DNA from 2 places in the Paenibacillus sp. y28 genome. Region 1 is predicted to be linked to the other one. Evidence: riboswitches for the same ligand, from Rfam matches in the RefSeq annotation. Region 1 holds a riboswitch; the other holds the start of a gene.
The links. Region 1 has a riboswitch for FMN ahead of WBG83_RS10910 (DMT family transporter). Riboswitches for the same ligand answer to the same signal wherever they lie in the genome.
Positions count from the first base shown of each region.

Region 1 (9,330 bases):
AACGTTAGTAGTAATGAGTGCTCCCTCCAAAAATAGCTTCTACGTTTTCTCTAATGATACCATACGTTGACTAGCAATGCATTTCGTTTAAAATGTGAACATTTCTTGTCGAAAGCCAGCTTATCATGTCGGATTCAAAGGAGCTAAAACCGGCCGGATCGGAGAATCGCATAAATAAGCCACAAAAACAAAACCGAGGCGATAACAAAGCCGATTTCGATGACCGGAATTCTCCAGAGCATCGTGCTTTGATGGTTCATCGACGAGCCGATGATCAGCCCGGCCATCACAATGCTCAGAGAAAGCAGCACGATGCTGAACGACATCTTATTGCTGATCTGATCGAGCTTGCGGAAGAATGTGTTCATCTCTGGAGTAGACAGCTCTACCCCGACTTTGCCTTTTTTGACCACCGAGGCCATATCCTTGAGAATATGCGGCGCTTCCATGACCAGGTCCATATATTCCGGGATGCCGTCCATCCACTGGCTCATCATTTCCCGCGGGTCCAGCTGATCCCGCATCAGACGGCGGCCGAACGGCTCGGCCACGTCGAAAACGCTGAATTCCGGGTCCAGCGCCGTGACGACCCCTTCCATCGTCAGCAGCGTCTTGCCGAGCAGCGTCATCTCGGTCGGAATGACGATACGGTGCTGAAGCGCCAGCGAGAACAATTCGTTGACCGCCTCTCCGAGCCGGATTTGGCTGAACGGAACCTGGTAGTACTTCTCCCGCAGCTCCTCCACATCCATGCGAAGCTGCGCCCGGTCCACATCCTCCGGCACGATGCCCATCTTGGATATGGCCCGGATAACCCCGCTTGATTTCTGATTGCGCAGCGCAATGACAAAAGCAGCCATCTGCTTCTTCATCTCCGGGGACAACCGACCTACCATGCCGAAATCCAGCAGCGCCAGCCTGCCGTCGGAGAGCACCAGCACATTGCCAGGATGCGGATCGCCATGGAAAAAACCGTCTATCAGCACCTGGTGCAAAATGACCTTCGCGAAGCGCTCCGCCAGCCGGGATCGATCATGCCCGGCTTCTTCCAATCGGCTCCTGTCGTTCAGCCGAATCCCTTCAACAAACTCCATCGTCAGCACTTTTCGGGTAGAGTACTCGACATATACGCCGGGAATGACGATTTGGTCCTTCATCTGGTTTCGGGAGGCGAATTTATCCGCATTCCGCACTTCCGCTCCGTAATCCAGCTCGGTCAGCAGCGCCTTGGCTATCTCTTCCATCATATCGCTCAGCCGGTAGCGCCGGGCCCATTCCAGCCTGCTCTCCGCCAGCTTGGCGAACTGGGTAATTATGTCCAGGTCTGTCTCAATGACAGAACGGATGTGAGGCCGCTGCACCTTCACAGCGACCTGTGTTCCATCATGCAGGACGGCCCGGTGAACCTGGCCGATGGAGGCGGAGGCGATCGGCGCTTTGCAGAAATCGGCGAATACCTCCTCCACCGGCGCCATCAGCTCGGCTTCGATAATAGCAGCCACCTCTTCATAAGAAAAGGGGGATACATGATCCTGAAGCCGCTCCAGCTCCGAGATAATCGATGCCGGGACCAAATCGGGCCGGGTGCTGGCAATTTGCCCTAACTTGACATAAGTAGGCCCCAAATCCTCCAGCAAAAGGCGAATCCGCTCTCCGAGCGTCTTCTTATGGATATCCTGCTGACCCTTCCCCCGCACGACAGCAAACTTCTCCGTAAAGCCAAGCTCACTGGCGATGAAGCCGAAGCCGTTACGGGCAAGCACCATCCCTATTTTTCTAAACCGGTGCAGTTGCCGAATTTTTTTGCTTCCTATCATCAAGCTGCCTCCTGCCCATCGGGACCCGCTCTCCGTGGACTATTCCTCTGTCCGGTCCCGGCCTTCCGCATCCTCTTGCCGCTTCAGCTGCTGCTCCAGCAGAGCAATCCGCTGCTCCAGACGTTCCACGTCCCGCTTCGTTGCAATGTGCTGCTCCTCCAGGAAGGACTGCACCCGCTCCTGTACAGTCGCATCCATGCGGGCCCGTGCTTCCTCTCCTTTACGCAGCAGCTCGTCAACAAACGAGGAGGACTCCTGACGGCTGACCTCCCCTTTTTTTACAAGCTCCTCCACTGTCTTTTCCACCTGTTCCTTACTTGTAACTGCCAATCCGAGCCCTAATGCGACCGCTCTGCCAATCAATTCTCTCATGAGGGTCCCTCCCTGGATTTTATAAAATGCGAAGCTGTCCGTTATACGTTTATTGTACAGTAATTTACACAAAAATCCAAAAATTGATGCATCAAGCCCGTTAAGCCGCTACAAGAGCTTCTTATTCGGGCACTTCTATATATTCAGATACTCTTGATTTCAAAATTTCAATTAATTCCTACCCATTGAATCCGTCAAAAATCTTCTCTGCTGTTAAACTGCGCCACTTATTGCGGCTGCATATAAACAGTATTTTGATGTGTGGTCACCTGCACTTAAATGATTTATGGGTGGACTTTCTACTTTATGTTCTCTCCAGATTCTTCCTTGCATTTTCTCTAATGACCTTGGCTAGCTTTACATTACTTATCTGAATCCACTCATACCGAATTTAGGCATATTTCCATAAATACATTCATATTGTCCGGGTTCAATCATGTACGTTTCACGATAAATCCCTACTGTTCCATCCGTTCCAGCCGATTTATTAAATTTTTTCCATTGTTCAAGATAAGTGCCACCCCGGGCATAGTTCTCAAGCTGTTTCGTAAGTTCTCCAGTATTGTACTAAAGTGATCCCTCTCCAGCTCAAAAAATTTACTCTGTACTTATACATCCCGTTTCAGGATTCTGGTACAGTTCTTTAAGCATTGGTCCCATTGCTTTTATTACTGGAATCCTTGCCACATAAATCGCTCCTCATTTGGATTATAGGATCATCATGTCTTGAACGATGTAAACATCATCTCTCTTCCCCTATTTATCAAACGAGTAACTTGCACAATCTTCCATCACCTTCATTGTACCAGCATTATCAGAATAAAACATAAAAAGAGAACCCTGCCCTGTTTTCCGCAGGAAACTGCAAAAAAAAGCTTCGTTCCCGATCATGGAAACGAAGCCGTTCTTCTATTCTCTTTGCCTGGAAATCAGATACAAAGTAAGCCAAATGAGGATAAATCCGATTGCCTGGGGCATGGTAATCATTTGGTGGAACACAACCCAGTTTATGAGCACTCCGACCATCGGGAAGCTTAATTCCGCGAGTGTCGCATAAGAAGCTTTGATCCCGCTAAGCCCTTTGTAGTAGACAAGCAGGCTGAGCAGTCCGGGCAGCAGCGCCTGCAGCACCAGATTCAGGAGCACAAGCCCCTTCCGGGACATCTCGGCCGGGAAGCTCCAGCCTTGCCCCTCCAGGCTTGTAATGACGATCAGCAGCGGCAATGCGAGAATGAACCGCAGCGCCGTCACGGTCTCATACGACATTTTTCCCAGCATATAACGGCCCATCACCGTAGAGCCGCCCCATAGCAGCGCCGCTCCGATGGACAACACGCTGCCCATCTGCACAAAATCACTCAGTCCGCCAACCGGCAGCGTCCAGCCGAAGGTAAGCAGATACGTACCAGCCAGCGCGAGCACGACGAGATTGCCGAACAGGCGGGGCAGCTTTTCTTTCAGCAGGTATCTGGCCAAAATAATCGCAAACAGCGGCTGCAGCTTCTGCAGCAGCAGAACGACGTTCAGGTCGCCATGAGCAAGCCCCTGTGTAAACAAAATCGTAGCCAGCGCCGAGCCGCCCCAGGATATGAATAGAAGTGCGCCCAAATGTGCTGCCTTCAGTCCCCGCAGCTCCGCTCGGTGCCGCCACAGCACCGGTGCAGCCACAAGAAACAATATCAGGTGCTCCAGCAGCACAATTTGGGTGGATGTGAGCGAGTTCAGGAGAATGATACGGAATAACGGGTCAACCCCCCACAGAGCCGCCCCTAGAACGACGAGCCAAAATTCCGGTTTAATGCGGCGTCTGTAATGCACCGCTGTCAATGTAGAAGCGTTGTTCATGTTCATTAACCCCTTCTGAGTCCAGGGAGCGTTCGGTAAAAAAAGCCCCGTTTCGCGCAAGCTGCGCAAAACGGGGCAAATCAAATAAATCTACCTGTGCCGCTGTCAGCAGCACCTGATAAATTTACTGTGATCTTCTACCATCCGGACTTTACCGTCGGCCTTGGAATCTCACCAAGTCAGTCCTTGGCCAAGTACAGGCCGAGGAGTCGCGGGCTTGTTTCTGTGAAGAAACATCACCGCCGGTTGGGAATTTCACCCTACCCCGAAGATCGATATATTTTGTTTTTAACAACTTGTTTACATGGAATTGGTTCGAACTGTTGCAACGTTCTTTACAGTTTATCATAAAACGTCACGCGAAAAAAATCAATACTCTTTTTCATATCAAGTTCATCGGATTTATTCCGCTGCTGCAGGCATCTTCGTCAACCTCTGCGCTTCTTCCCGCTCATTAGAAAATGGGCATACCGCAGCGGGGTTAAATACGTCTGATAAAATGCTTTTTCCAGCCCCGCTTTCTGAAACGTAATCCGCTGATCCCGGCCGTTCATTTCAATAAATTTGACAGCCCCGCCCTTCTCGACCCCCATATCGAGACCGATATCCGCCAAATGGGGAAGCTTCTTGCCGAGAAAAGCCGCTATTTTCAAGGACGCTTGCTTCACTTCCCTCGTTACAGCCTTCTCCGAAAATCCGCTGCCCTGAAACAGCTTGGCGCAGGGTTTAACTTTTCCGCCTTTGGCCACATTCGTGACATGCTTCCCGGCTGCAGCCACCTTGCCGACCATTCCTGTAACCTGCCACGATCCCAGGGGGCCGCGCTGCACGGAGACACGCAGATCATACGGCCTTCCTTGATGCGTGGCTAAGGGAATTGCCTCCTGAATAATATAGCTTCTGCCTCTAATCATTCGGTCCATACAGGCAAGCGTTTGCTGAAGCGTTTTGTGCAGAGGCTTTCCTTGTTTTCCCCGAATCAAGTATTTCCCTCCGGGAGCGTTCTCGATCTTGAAAATACCGTCCCCTACACTGCCGCTGGCGGGCTTGATAAAAAGCGGCGTACGATTTTTCAGCACCTGAGCCAGCTTGCCTCTTGAATACTTCCAGGTAGCCGGAACATAGCTGCGAAGACGGTCATTTCCGGAAAGCAGCCGGTTAATCTCGTATTTGCTAAACCGGTTTTTCCGGTTGAATACAACGCTTTTTTTAGCCAGGGACGTAAGCCGTTGTCGTAATTGAGCCGTTGCCGTGAATGCCCGATTATGAATCACCGGAGGGATTTGGTGCTTGACCTTGGCATACCGGCCGCCGCTGTACGTAAAGCTTTGTGCCGAGGTATGATTTATTTGGGCAAGCGTCATATAGTACGGCTTCAGGCCCAGCTGTTTGGCCGCCCGGTTATACAATGAAATACGTTCATAACCGGTTTTCTTGCGGGGAATACCGTGATACATCGAAGCGTCAAGTAAAATCCCAACCGCTCTCTTCATCGCTCTACCTCCGGCTTGTTTGCTTGAAATCATGACAATTTGATCGTAAATATGAAGTTATATGGGGAACCGCTCACTAAGCGATCCCGGATGCCAAAACTGAATTCAGCAATAAAAGCTGCAGCGGCCCGCTCCCCGATCAGAAGAACTGGCTTCTGGTCAGGCCGTACTCTTCTTTTGCCAAGAAGATGCCTACGCGCCCTTGGAGAATGTATTGCATTCGCCCTCTCTCGGCTGTTTCCTGTCGCAGATAGATTAGTATATGTGGGCAAGAGCAAACCCGCTTGGACACTTGCAAGCAGCGACCGATATGGCTTCAAAAGCCGGGCAGAAAAATAGTTTTGCCGCAGCTGCCGCTTCCGGTTGGGTTGATATAAAGATAGAGCTACTATGCCGACTGCTCCCCGGCGCCGGACTTTCTACGATAAAATAAAGCTTCCAGCGCGCCTGTCCTTCCTCATGCCTCATTGACAATAAAAACAAGCCCCAAGCCGGCAGGGACTTGCAATTTCTCGTAATTAAGGAGAGTATTCACTTCAACCCGCCGCCTATCGCCTGTTTAAGCGTGGCTGCTCGTCCAGCTTCCTCCTCAGCCGAATCGTGAACACAGTTACTTCCTGTCCTTGATCGCGAAGCTCCAGCGTGCCTCCCATTTTCTCTGTGTTTTTTTTGGCAATAGATAGTCCGAGCCCGGTTCCGACTTCTCCGGTCCGGGCTTCATCCTTGCGCACGAACGGATCGAAGATGGTATTCCATAGCGGCTTTGGAATTCCGATACCGGTATCGGCGATTTCGATAATAACCTCCGTCTCGGCCGGGATAAGCTGCACCCGTAAGCGTGTTTCCGGCGGATTGTAGGTTAGCGCGTTGCCAATCAGGTTTTGGATGACACTGGATAGCAGCTCGGCATCGTAAACAGCATAGATCGGCTGATCGGGGATATAAAGCTGCAGCACGAACTTTTTTTGCTCGATGTCCCCGTACACATCAGCGACGACCTCCCGCAGGAAGTCGCCGATTTCGCTCTGTTCCAGCCGTATGACATAGTCGGGCGAATCAATTTTGAGGAAATCCAGCATGTTGTGAATAAGCCTGGTCACTTGGGCGGACTTCCGGTAAATGTAGCTCATGTATTTCACCTGTCGCTCCCGCTCCTCTACCCGTCCTTCCAGCAACGCTTGAGCATAACCCTGAATGCTCGTAATCGGTGTTTTCAGGTCGTGGGACAGATCCACAATGAGACGCTGCTTGCTCTCCTCGGCATGCCGCTTCTCGGCCAAGGTGTTCTCAATCACATCCCCCATATAATTGAAGGCCTCGCGAATTTGAACGAACTCCTGCTCCGCATCAAGTGATATCCGGGTGCTATAGTTGCCGTCGACCATACGTTTGAGCCCTTGGGATATTTGGTGCAGCGGCCTTCGGATACGCCGGGCGACCCAGGCGCTGTAGAAAAAAATAAGCAGCAGCATAAGTATGATCCAGAAGGCCAAGTAATAAAATACCGGCACGTAAAAGCCCGGCTCCCGCAAGGAATCATTCACATTAATGTTGACATAATTCCGGGGCAGCTTCAGAAGCAAATACTGCGAGTCTCCCCGATTCTCCAGGGCCGCCACAGAATAATAATACGCTTGTCCGTTCCGGTTGGAGAGCAGCTCATACAGCTCCTTTTCGGAATACTGCTGCACCTCGTCCTGCTTCCGGCCTTGAACGCGGATGACGCGGCGGTCCGCATCCAGCTCCTCCAGCCAGCCGCTGCCTTGAAGCAGACGGTCAATTTCCGTCCGGGTCTGGCTGCCGTTCACGTACATTCCGGCTTCCAGCTTCAGCTCGGGGTCAACAATACGAGTGGTCTGCATTCTCCACTTCACATCCTGCAGGGCCATAAACGTGCTTCCTGCCATTACGATCAGCAGAATCAGATTAAACAAAAAGAAATCCCAGGTCAGCGACGTTTGCAGCTGCCGCCGGGCTCTATATTTCCTCAGGAGCTTCAATTTTGTATCCCAACCCTCGTATCGTTTTCAGGTAATCCGGCTGCTTCGGATCACGTTCGATTTTTTCACGGATGTTGCTGATATGCACCATAATCGCCCCGTCCTCATGAGCGTAGTAATCCTGCCACACCGCTTCATAAATTTTTTTCCGGGTAAAGACGCGTCCGGGCTGCTCCAGCAGCAGCTCCAAAATTTTGTATTCAGTAGAGGTAAGGGCCACCGGCTCACCGCCGCGGAACAGCCTGCATTGAATGCGATCCAGCACCAGGTCCCCGACGACAATTTTATCTTCCGTCTTCTGGGGAGCGCCCCCCGCGTCAAAATGATGCACTCTGCGAAGCAGCGCCTGCACGCGCGCCACAATCTCCAAGGGATTAAATGGCTTGGCGATATAATCGTCCGCTCCTAGCGACAGACCCAGGATTGTATCATGATGCTGGCTTTTGGCCGATAAAAAAAGAACCGGGAAATGATGTGCTTCCCGGATTTTCTTAATCAGCTTCAGTCCGTCCATCTCCGGCATCATAATATCCAGAATCGCCAGATCAATGTGATGCCTTTGCAGGACAGCCACCGCCTCGAGGCCATTCCGGGCTTGAAAAATCGTATAATCCTTCTCCAAATACAATTGAAGCAGCTCTATAATCTCGGATTCGTCATCCGCAATTAAAAGGTTGTACGTCATAGGGCCTCCTGCTGATATCAATCTTCTTCATCCGGCTGCGGCAGCCTTGTTCCGCATCCGCTCAAAGCGCGGAAATAACGATGTTATCTACCTTCACATGGACCGCCGTAACGGTCAAGCCAGTCATCGTTTCCACCGATTCGCAAACATGGCGCTGGAGCTGGCGGCAAACCTTATGAATTGGATGTCCATAGTGTACAGACGCGTGAAGCTCAAGTGCAACTTCCCCTTGCCCCATTACAACGGCAACACCTGTCTGCATATTTTTACCGCTCAGTCTTTTTACTAGTCCGTCGGCCTTGCCTGTGGACATCCCGGCAATGCCCGGGGTACTCAAAGCTGCAGCGCCTGCCATTATGGCTATGACCTTCTCCGAAATCCGAATCGAACCGTTGTATGCATCTTCCGGCATCGTTCACCCTCCTCCGCTCGTATCCAAATCTCGCCCTGCCTCGTTCAATGAGCAGTTTCATTATACCCGGCTAATATAAGCCCAGGTTAAGCAAAACCTTAAGATTACCTAAACGAATCAGGCATAAGGTGTGAACCGGAGATCAGACGGCATAAAAAAGTACCGAAACGTCGTATAGACTTTATCGGTACAATTGGCAGCAGCCTCGTTATTGTATTACAGTCTATTTCATGGTTTGCGGGCTTAGACCTGCACAGCAGCTGCCGTAAGCAGCGCCCAGCCGATTAGAAAACAAAGTCCGCCGATTGGCGTAATCGCCCCCAGCTTCTTCATGCCCGTCAGGCTGAGCACGTACAAGCTTCCGCAGAACAGAAGAATACCTGCAAACAGAAACCACCCGGCTGTAATGACAAGCGCGCTCGGGATAGCCGTATGCGCCAGGATAGCCATCAAAATCAAACCCAAAGCGTGCGCAATTTGGTACTGAACCGCAGTTTGATAAATAGCCGCCATCTCGGGAGACAGCCGCTTCTTCAGCGCATGGGCCCCGAACGCTCCCAGAACGACAGAAAGAAACATATTGATGCTGCCCAGCAGCAATAACACCTGCATATTCAAACTCCTCCTGAATCTATAGTCTCTCTCATTGTACCACGGCGGACGAGAACAACCTAGCCTGTGCACAGCTAAGTCCGATTCCGAATCT
Region 1 covers NZ_JBBBNV010000011.1:22,739-32,068, forward strand. The annotation lists gene WBG83_RS10900 (ABC1 kinase family protein) at 144-1,817, opposite strand; gene WBG83_RS10905 (phasin family protein) at 1,857-2,189, opposite strand; partial or broken gene WBG83_RS22615 (monooxygenase family protein) at 2,556-2,726, opposite strand; gene WBG83_RS10910 (DMT family transporter) at 3,099-4,034, opposite strand; FMN riboswitch at 4,163-4,311, opposite strand; gene WBG83_RS10915 (YheC/YheD family protein) at 4,463-5,527, opposite strand; gene WBG83_RS10920 (sensor histidine kinase) at 6,076-7,527, opposite strand; gene WBG83_RS10925 (response regulator transcription factor) at 7,505-8,212, opposite strand; gene WBG83_RS10930 (Asp23/Gls24 family envelope stress response protein) at 8,274-8,624, opposite strand; gene WBG83_RS10935 (DUF423 domain-containing protein) at 8,868-9,236, opposite strand.

Region 2 (9,330 bases), on a different contig from region 1:
GTTCGTCAATGAGGTCATTCTGTATATGGCCGTAGCCTCGATCGGAATGTTTGCGACGCCGAGCTATGAGCTGGGTCTGGCCAACCGCATCGTACGGCTGGCGCTGCTTGTCCTTGCCGCCGCATTCAAGGTGCCGGGCCTTATCATCGGCGCTACGCTGTGGGTAATCATGCTTGCTCTGCAGCGCTCTTACAACTCTCCGTTTTTGTGGCCATTCATTCCATTCCACTTGAAAGGCTTGATATCGCTTATTATCCGCAAGCCGGTCCAATGGGACATTGAACGGCCGAGCATTACCAAAGCCTACGACAGCACCCGCCAGCCGCGAAAAAGCAATTGAACATGCGAATGTGGTCGGCCGACCGCCGGCATGCAGCGAAACACCGCGCGCTGGGAGCTGCGCGCGGTGCGGGAAAGGGCGATGTCCCGGCTGCGCCTGCTCTTCATGTCTCCTGGAGCAGGGTGTCGTGTCCGTACCCGGCCGAATAACGGCTAATTGTTCGGTTTCGGACGTTTAACGGCTATCGCTTTTGGTGCATAGCTGTAAAAAAGTGCAAAAAAAGTCGCCAGAAATCCATTGGCTTTTCGGCGAGGCTATGATAAGTTATTGTTATTGTATGGCGAGAACAATTACAGCCATAGGTCGAGAAAGTGAAATTTTCGTGATGAAGAGGAGACAAACCGATGTATTTGCATGGGACAAGCAAAATTAACGATAAAGGCCATTTGACAATCGGCGGCTGCGATTCCACTCAGCTGGTGGAGCAGTTCGGCACGCCGCTTTATGTTTTTGATGAAGCGTTGATTCGCCAGCGCTGCAAAGAATATGTGGACGCATTCAAGGCGTCCGGCTTGAAGTTCCAGGTAGCCTACGCTTCCAAGGCGTTCTGCGTGCAGGCGATGTGCCGCGTTGCCGAGCAGGAAGGCATGTCGCTGGACATTGTTTCCGACGGCGAGCTGTATACTGCATTGCAGGCCGGATTCCCGGTGGATCGCATTCACTTCCACGGCAACAATAAAACCGTAGAAGAAATCGAAATGGCAATTGATGCCAAAATCGGCTGCTTCGTTGTGGATAACTTCGTTGAGCTGGATATGCTGAACCACATTGCTGGAGAAAAAGGCCAACAGGTCAAAATTTTGCTCCGCATTACGCCTGGGGTTGAAGCTCATACGCACGAGTACATTTCCACAGGCCAAACCGATTCCAAATTCGGCTTTGACCTGGGCAACGGCTCGGCTTACAAAGCGGTTGAAGAGGCTTCCAAGCGTCCGAACCTGCAGCTGCTGGGCGTTCACTCCCACATCGGGTCGCAAATTTTCGAGGTTGAAGGCTTCCGCATGGCGGCTGACAAAGTATCCAAATTCGCAGCCAAAGTGCGCGACGAGCTGAATGTGACCTTCCAGGTCATCAATCTGGGCGGCGGCTTCGGCATCCGCTATGTAGATGGAGATACTCCGCTTCCGGTTGCACAGTATGTACAAGCGATCACAGACGCCATCAAGGATAACTTCGACAACTACAGCTACCCGACGCCTGAGATCTGGGTTGAGCCGGGCCGCAGCATCGTAGGGGATGCCGGTACGACCTTGTACACGGTCGGTACATCCAAAGAAATTCCTGGCGTGCGTAAATACGTCGCTGTAGACGGCGGCATGACAGATAACCCTCGTCCGGCCTTGTATGAATCCAAGTATGAAGCAATCCTCGCTAACCGTGCGAATGAGGCAAATGAGGAAGTCGTATCGGTTGCGGGCAAATGCTGCGAGAGCGGCGACATGCTTATCTGGGATTTGAATCTGCCGAAGGTACAAAGCGGCGATGTGCTGGCGGTTTCTTGCACAGGCGCTTACAACTACGCGATGGCAAGCAACTACAACCGTCTGCGTAAGCCAGCTGTGGTGTTCGTTAAGGACGGCCAGGCAGATCTCGTGGTAAAACGTGAATCGTACCAAGATGTTGCCGGCAATGACGTCATTCCGGAGCGTTTGACGAAGCAAGCTGTATCCAACTAATCCGTTTTCCGGATAAAAGCATATTCGAAGGAGTGATTATCGTGGCAAAACAAGCAAAAATTACATTGGCTAACGGTGGAGAGGTTGTTATCGATCTGTTTGATCAAGATGCTCCTAACACAGTGGCAAACTTTGAAAAGCTGGCTAACAGCGGTTTCTATAATGGACTCGTATTCCATCGCGTCATTCCGGGCTTCGTAGCGCAAGGCGGCTGCCCGAACGGTACTGGCATGGGCGGTCCAGGCTACCAAATCAACTGCGAAATCAACCCGAACAAGCATGAGCGCGGGTCGCTGGCCATGGCGCATGCCGGCCGCAACACTGGCGGCAGCCAGTTCTACATCGCTTACCAGCCGCAGCCGCATCTGGACGGCGTTCATACCGTTTTTGGCAAAGTGTCCAAAGGTATGGAGCATGTGGATGCCTTCCAAGGCCGTGACCGTATGGAGAAGGTTGAAGTCGTGGAGGTTTAATTACCCAACACGGTTTTATAACAAAAAGAGCAGTCTGCATTTCATGCGGGCTGCTTTTTTGTGTTCCCTAAAGCCTAGTCTTTAAGAAACAATTGAAATATTTTCCGGTCTTGACTATGCTGGTAGGTATTAGCTTGTATAGGGGGCGGGGGACATTAGCATTTATATAACAGGAGATATACACGGGAGTATAAACGTTTATCGACTGGGCGTGCGGAAATTCCCTGCCCAGAAGCAGCTGGACCGGTCCTTTTGACATCGATCGTATCATGTCGGAATTTTTGGTGTAAGCAACCTTGACGTGAAAGGTTTAAAATGACGGTTTTTGTTGATTCATGCGGTGAAGCTGTCTTGCTTTATTTTTTTATTGGTGTTATTATGCATGTAACCAGAACTAGAAACTTCATATTTGTTTTGCGTAACTTCGGGGCCGGGTGTAATTCCCGACCGGCGGTGTTTTTCTCCCGGATAGGGGAGGAATGAGTCCGTGAACCGAACAGCATGAGCTTTCGTAATGAAGGCGCATGCCGTGAGGCCGACCTGGTGCGAATCCGGGACCGACAGTATAGTCTGGATGGGAGAAGGGACGCGGGTCGCGAACGGACTGCCTTTGCAAGAAAATGGGAGCTCCCGGACAGGCGAAGCTTGTTTGGTGTGTTTTTATTTGAATTACAAGGCGGAAGGACCGTCTATTTATGGACGGCTGAAGAGCAGCCTCAACCGGTTGTTAGCTTCAGCCATCTTGTGAATACAGCGACTTATTTTGCGCATATCCCACGCCCCTTTGCGATGCAAAGCGGGCTTTTTTAGGTTTGGGAAGAAGCTGTCTGAAGAAGCCATAGGAAGATACCTGATATCAGTCGTGCGGGATCTGCAGGATAACTGTAGGAGGAGGGGAAGGGCTATTCATCCGGAAGTTTTGAACGATGAATTTTATATGCGGCTGGCGCTGCAAATGGCGGAAGCGTGCACCGGCCAAACCGGGATTAATCCGGTAGTAGGCTGCGTGCTTGTCAAGAACGGCAAAATTATCGGCATGGGCGCGCATTTGCAGCGCGGGTCCCATCATGCGGAAATTAACGCCCTGCAAATGGCGGGGCAAGAGGCGCAGGGCAGCACAGCTTATGTCACTCTGGAGCCATGCAGCCATCATGGGCGTACGCCGCCGTGCAGTGACCGTTTGATTGTGGAGAAGGTCGCCCGGGTGGTTGTGGCTTGCACCGATCCTAATCCGCAGGTAGCCGGAAAGGGAATTGCCCGTTTACGCAGCAACGGAATTGAAGTGAAGGTTGGGGTGCTGGAGCAGGAGGCGCTGCGCCTCAACGAACGGTTCTTCAAATTTATTCAAAATAACATGCCGTTTGTAACACTCAAAACGGCCTGCACGCTTGATGGCAAGATTGCGTCCCGGACAGGGGACAGCAAATGGATTACCGGTGAAGCCTCCCGCGCCTACGTACATACGCTGCGCCATCAGCATCAAGCGATTATGGTCGGAGTCGATACGATATTGGCGGATGACCCGCAATTGACTACGAGAACACCGGCTGAGGGCCAGCATCCGCTGCGCGTCATTGTCGATTCCAGGCTGCGCCTGCCGCTGGACTCCAGGGTCGTTCAGGATACGACGGCCAAGACGCTGCTTCTTACGACGAAGCAGGCGTCCATTGAGCAGATTATGAGGCTCAACGCGCATGGTGTGGAAGTGCTGAAGTGCGGGGATGGGCCTCAGGTTGATCTGAAGCTGGCCATGAAGCTGCTGGGCGAGAGGGAAATCGGATCGATACTCCTGGAGGGCGGGGGACGTCTGAACGGGGCGATGCTCGAGGCACGGCTCATTGACAAAATCCTGTTGTTTTATGCCCCGAAAATTATCGGCGGGCTGCAGGCTCCCTCCAACTTCACTTTGGGCGGGGCGGAGCTGATGGCTGACGCTTTGGAGCTTGACCGCGTTGACGTAGCCCGGTTCGGCGATGATGTGTGCATTAGCGGTTATCCCCGTTACCCTGAGCCGGAGGCTGAAGCAAGCGAAAGCGAAGAGGAGTGAGGGCGCATGTTTACCGGACTAATTGAAGAAATCGGTACGCTGCGGCGGGTGCACCGTCGAGGCCAGTCGTTGATTCTGACGCTGGAGGCACGCAAAATACTTGAGGATGTTCAACTGGGGGACAGTATTGCAGTCAATGGGGTTTGCCTGACGGTCATTGAATTTGACCGCCAGCAATTCTCCGTGGATGTCATGCCGGAGACATTCCGGCAAACGACACTGCGGGAGCTGTCCCCCGGGAGCCGGGTAAACCTGGAGCGGGCCATGACGATGGGCCGGCGCTTCGGCGGTCATCATGTGCAGGGCCACGTGGATACCGTTGGACGCATTCTGAACCGAAGCCGCGAAGAGAATGCGGTTGTGTTCCGGATTGAACCGGAGGACCGCCAGGTGATGAAATATGTTGTCCCCCGCGGCTCGATAACGCTTGACGGAATCAGCCTGACCGTGGTGGAGGCGGGAACGCAGCATTTTACCGTTTCGGTGATTCCCCATACGCTGGTGGAGACGGTGCTTCTGCAACGTGAAGCGGGGGATTCGGTCAATATAGAATGTGATGTACTCGGTAAATATGTCGAGCGGCTGCTTGCTTTCGGCGCAGGAGGCCCGCTCGTCGAGCATATGGAGCAGGAAAAGGGCGCAGGCCGTCCGAACGGAGGACTGAGCGCCCAGTTTCTGGCGGATAATGGTTTTATGTGACGGTGTGCAGTGAAAAGGAGGAGAACCATATGGAAGCATCTATTCGATTCGACAGCATCGAGGCGGCTCTGGAGGATTTGAAGCAGGGCAAGGTCATCATCGTGGTAGACGATGAGGATCGGGAGAATGAAGGCGACTTTATCGTTCTGGCGGATCAGGCTACCCCGGAGGCCATTAACTTCATGATTAAGGAAGGCCGCGGTCTCGTCTGCGTGCCGATTACGGAGGAGCGGGCACATGAGCTGGATTTGCCGCCCATGGTCGCCCATAACACGGATTATCACGGAACAGCGTTTACCGTCTCCGTAGACTACAACGCCACAACTACAGGCATATCCGCCCATGAGCGCTCCCAAACCGTGTACGCCCTGATTCATGGGGAGACGAAGCCTGAGGATTTCCGGCGTCCGGGGCATATTTTTCCGCTGATTGCCAAAAAAGGCGGCGTTCTTCGCAGGGCGGGCCATACGGAAGCGGCCGTAGATCTTGCGAGAATGTGCGGCTCGTACCCGGCTGCTGTCATCTGCGAGGTGATCAAGGAAGACGGGACGATGGCACGCGTGCCGGACCTTGCCGAAATCGCCGGTAAGCATAGCCTGAAGCTGATTACGATTCAAGAGCTAATCCGTTACCGGAATGAGAAAGAAATGCTGGTGAAGCGGGAGGTTGAAGCTTCGCTTCCGACCGACTTCGGGACGTTCCAGGTCATTGCATATAGCAATGAGGTCGATCAGAAGGAGCACGTGGCGCTTGTAAAAGGAACCATCGACCCGGACACGCCGGCACTCGTGCGGATGCACTCGGAATGCCTGACCGGGGACGTGTTTCATTCCGAACGCTGCGACTGCGGACAGCAGCTGGCTGCTGCACTTCAGCAGATTAATGAGGCAGGCAGCGGCGTGCTCGTTTATTTGCGTCAGGAAGGCCGGGGCATCGGCCTGATTAACAAGCTCAAAGCGTACGTGCTGCAGGACCAGGGGCTGGACACGGTTGACGCCAACCTGAAGCTTGGCTTTGCTCCCGATTTGCGCGATTATGGCATCGGGGCCCAAATTTTGAGGGATGTGGGTGTACGCCAAATCCGGCTGCTTACCAACAACCCGCGCAAAATCGTTGCTCTGGACGGCTACGGGCTGAAGGTGACCGAGCGGGTGCCGCTGCAAATGGAGCTTAAAGACGGCAATTCGAATTATTTACGCGCCAAGAAGCTGAAGCTCGGCCATATGCTGAACCTGGAGTAAGGCGCTTTTTCAACTAAATTTTAATAAAAAGAAGGAAGGTAGCTATCCTATGTCGAACATCACTATATTTGAAGGCCATTTAATTTCGAACAATCTCAGATACGGCATCGTTGTTGGTCGGTTTAATGAATTTATTTCCACGAAGCTGCTCGGAGGCGCATTGGACGCCTTGAAGCGCCATGGTGTGCAGGAAGAAGAGATTGCGGTTGCTTGGGTTCCGGGTGCATTTGAAATTCCGTTCATCGCTCAAAAAATGGCGGAGAGCGGCAAATATGATGCGGTGATCACACTTGGAGCGGTTATCCGCGGATCGACCCCGCATTTTGACTATGTGTGCAACGAAGCGGCCAAAGGTGTTGCGGCGATTGGACTGAAAACCGGCGTGCCGACGATCTTTGGCGTATTGACCGTAGATTCCATCGAGCAGGCCGTAGAGCGTGCCGGCACGAAAGCGGGGAACAAAGGCTGGGAAGCTGCCGTAACCGCTATTGAAATGGTGAACCTGAGCAAACAGCTGTAGCCAAATAAATTAAGAACAGGAGGGCGCCAGGCTTGACCAAGGTATTATATAAACTGGATACGTTTGAGGGCCCCCTGGATTTGCTGCTTCATTTAATTGAGAAGAACGAAGTGGATATTTACGATATTCCGGTCAGCACCATAACGGATCAATATATGGAGTATTTGGGGACGATGCAGGAGCTGGAGCTGGAGATTACGAGCGAATTTCTGGTTATGGCGGCGACATTGCTGTCCATCAAGAGCAAGATGCTCTTGCCCAAGCCGCCGATTATTGAGCTGGATATGGGCGACTACGAGGATGAGGACCTCGACCCGAGGGCCGAGCTGGTTCAGAAGCTGATCGAATACCGCAAATTTAAAAGCATTGCCGAAGAGCTGCGGGAGAAAGAAGTGGAGCGCAGCCTCATTTACACCCGCGAACCGGAGGATTTGTCAGCGTTCATCCCTGAACTGGAGGACAACCCGGTACGCGGGCTTCGGCTTGCCGATTTGGTGATAGCTTTTCAAAAAGCGATGAAGCGCGCCCAGAGCCGCAATTCAGTCGCGCGTATTCAACGCGACGAAATCTCAGTCAGGGACCGGATGCGACAGCTGGTGGATCTGCTGGATGAGAAGGGCGGCACACTGCTTTTTCTGAAGCTGTTCGATGAGAACACGACCCGTGACGACATTGTCGTTACGTTTATGGCCTTGCTGGAGCTGATGAAGGTGAAAGAAATCAGCTGCTATCAGCATGAGTTGTTTGGGGATATTGTCATTACGGCTAGAGAGGATCGGGAACACCATGGAATACCGGGAACTGAAATCCGTCATTGAGGGCTTACTGTTTGTTGCCGGTGACGAAGGGCTGGACGCCCGGCAAATGGCCGAGGTCGTTCAGCAGGAACCGCTGCTGGTAACAGAGCTTGTCCGCGACTTACAGCAGGAGTATGCAAATTCAGCACGCGGCCTTCAAATTGTCGAGATCGCCGGTACTTATCAGCTTGCCACACTGCCGGAGCATGCACCGTTTTTTGAACGGCTTGCATTTTCTCCCGGCAGGTCCTCTTTGTCGCAGGCTGCGTTGGAGACCCTGGCTATTATTGCCTACAAGCAGCCGATTACCAGAATTGATATTGAAGAAATCCGGGGCGTCAAGTCGGAGCGGGCGCTTCAGACGCTTACCGCCAAGGATTTAATCGAGGAAAAAGGACGGGCGGAAGCGGTCGGCCGTCCTATTTTGTACGGCACGACCAAGGCGTTCCTGGATTATTTCGGCTTATCGGGTCTGGAGAGTCTGCCGGCGGCGCAAGGCTTTGAATCTCTGGACGATTTGGAAGAAGAAACACGTCTGCTATTCGAGAAGCTGGATGCCAAACAGCTGTCGATTGAAGATGTATAGCAAAAAACAAACAAGTTTGGGCATACTAAACTCCATTGACAGGCGCACAGCCGGCTTTGGAGTTTTTTGCTGCTTTGCGGGAAGAAAGGCTGCCTCCATGGTCAGGCGTTACTCGGGTTTTCGGCCTGATACCGGGTCTGAACCCGTTTCGAAGCAGCGGGCGGGCTGCCGGATAGAATACATAGCCATCGAAGTGCCCTCGGAGCAGGCAGCGCTTGGCGGCCAAATCGGTCCTGCTGCCGATGAGAGGAACCGGCTGCGGGGCATCGCCGGATAGTGTACCAGCAAGCCGGCGTCAACCGCTTGCCTGATTAGCTTCGGCGCAGACGGGGGGAGGGAGTATGATGTATGTTTGGTGGGTCATTGCAGGCGGAGTAGCACTACTGCTGTGGATTGTGCTGGAGAGCAATGTGGAGTCCCGCATATATTATCGGCGCCGGCAAACCAATGACCATGTGGTGGTTCAGGTGAAGGCATTGATGGGACTCATCCGATACAAAACAGAAATTCCCGTCATTCGTTTTGAGGGCTGGTCACAAGGGATTTTAGTGGAACGCAAAAAGGCGAACCAGGCATTCGCGCTCAGCCAAGGCTCCGAAAGGCATGAGCAGGTGACCTTGGAAAAAATAAAGGACTACTACGACAAGGCACAGCTTTTTCTGAAGCAATTTGTGGGCTTTTCGGAGTGGTTTACACGCACACTGAAGCATATTCACTGCACATCGTGCTCCTGGTCGACCCGGATTGGCCTTGGGGACACAGTGGGCACAGCCATAAGCACAGGAGCGGTATGGGCAATGAAAAGCTCTCTGCTGGGCTTTTTGTCCCGGTACATCCGGCTTTCAACGATTCCCAAGCTGGATGTTCAGCCGGACTATAACCGTCTGCATTTTTCCACGGAAGGCGATGTTGCCTTGACTATGCGCTTCGGGTACTTGGTGCTTGCTTCGT
Region 2 covers NZ_JBBBNV010000001.1:589,224-598,553, reverse strand. The annotation lists gene WBG83_RS02745 (spore germination protein) at 1-340, shown strand, start outside; gene lysA (diaminopimelate decarboxylase) at 685-2,016, shown strand; gene WBG83_RS02735 (peptidylprolyl isomerase) at 2,058-2,489, shown strand; FMN riboswitch at 2,906-3,079, shown strand; gene ribD (bifunctional diaminohydroxyphosphoribosylaminopyrimidine deaminase/5-amino-6-(5-phosphoribosylamino)uracil reductase RibD) at 3,409-4,536, shown strand; gene ribE (riboflavin synthase) at 4,543-5,235, shown strand; gene WBG83_RS02720 (bifunctional 3,4-dihydroxy-2-butanone-4-phosphate synthase/GTP cyclohydrolase II) at 5,265-6,476, shown strand; gene ribH (6,7-dimethyl-8-ribityllumazine synthase) at 6,526-6,996, shown strand; gene WBG83_RS02710 (segregation and condensation protein A) at 7,029-7,814, shown strand; gene scpB (SMC-Scp complex subunit ScpB) at 7,783-8,379, shown strand; gene WBG83_RS02700 (hypothetical protein) at 8,477-8,656, shown strand; gene WBG83_RS02695 (DUF2953 domain-containing protein) at 8,721-9,330, shown strand, end outside.
Region 2: linked by a shared signal. The riboswitch ahead of ribD (bifunctional diaminohydroxyphosphoribosylaminopyrimidine deaminase/5-amino-6-(5-phosphoribosylamino)uracil reductase RibD) and the one ahead of WBG83_RS10910 (DMT family transporter) in region 1 are both predicted to bind FMN.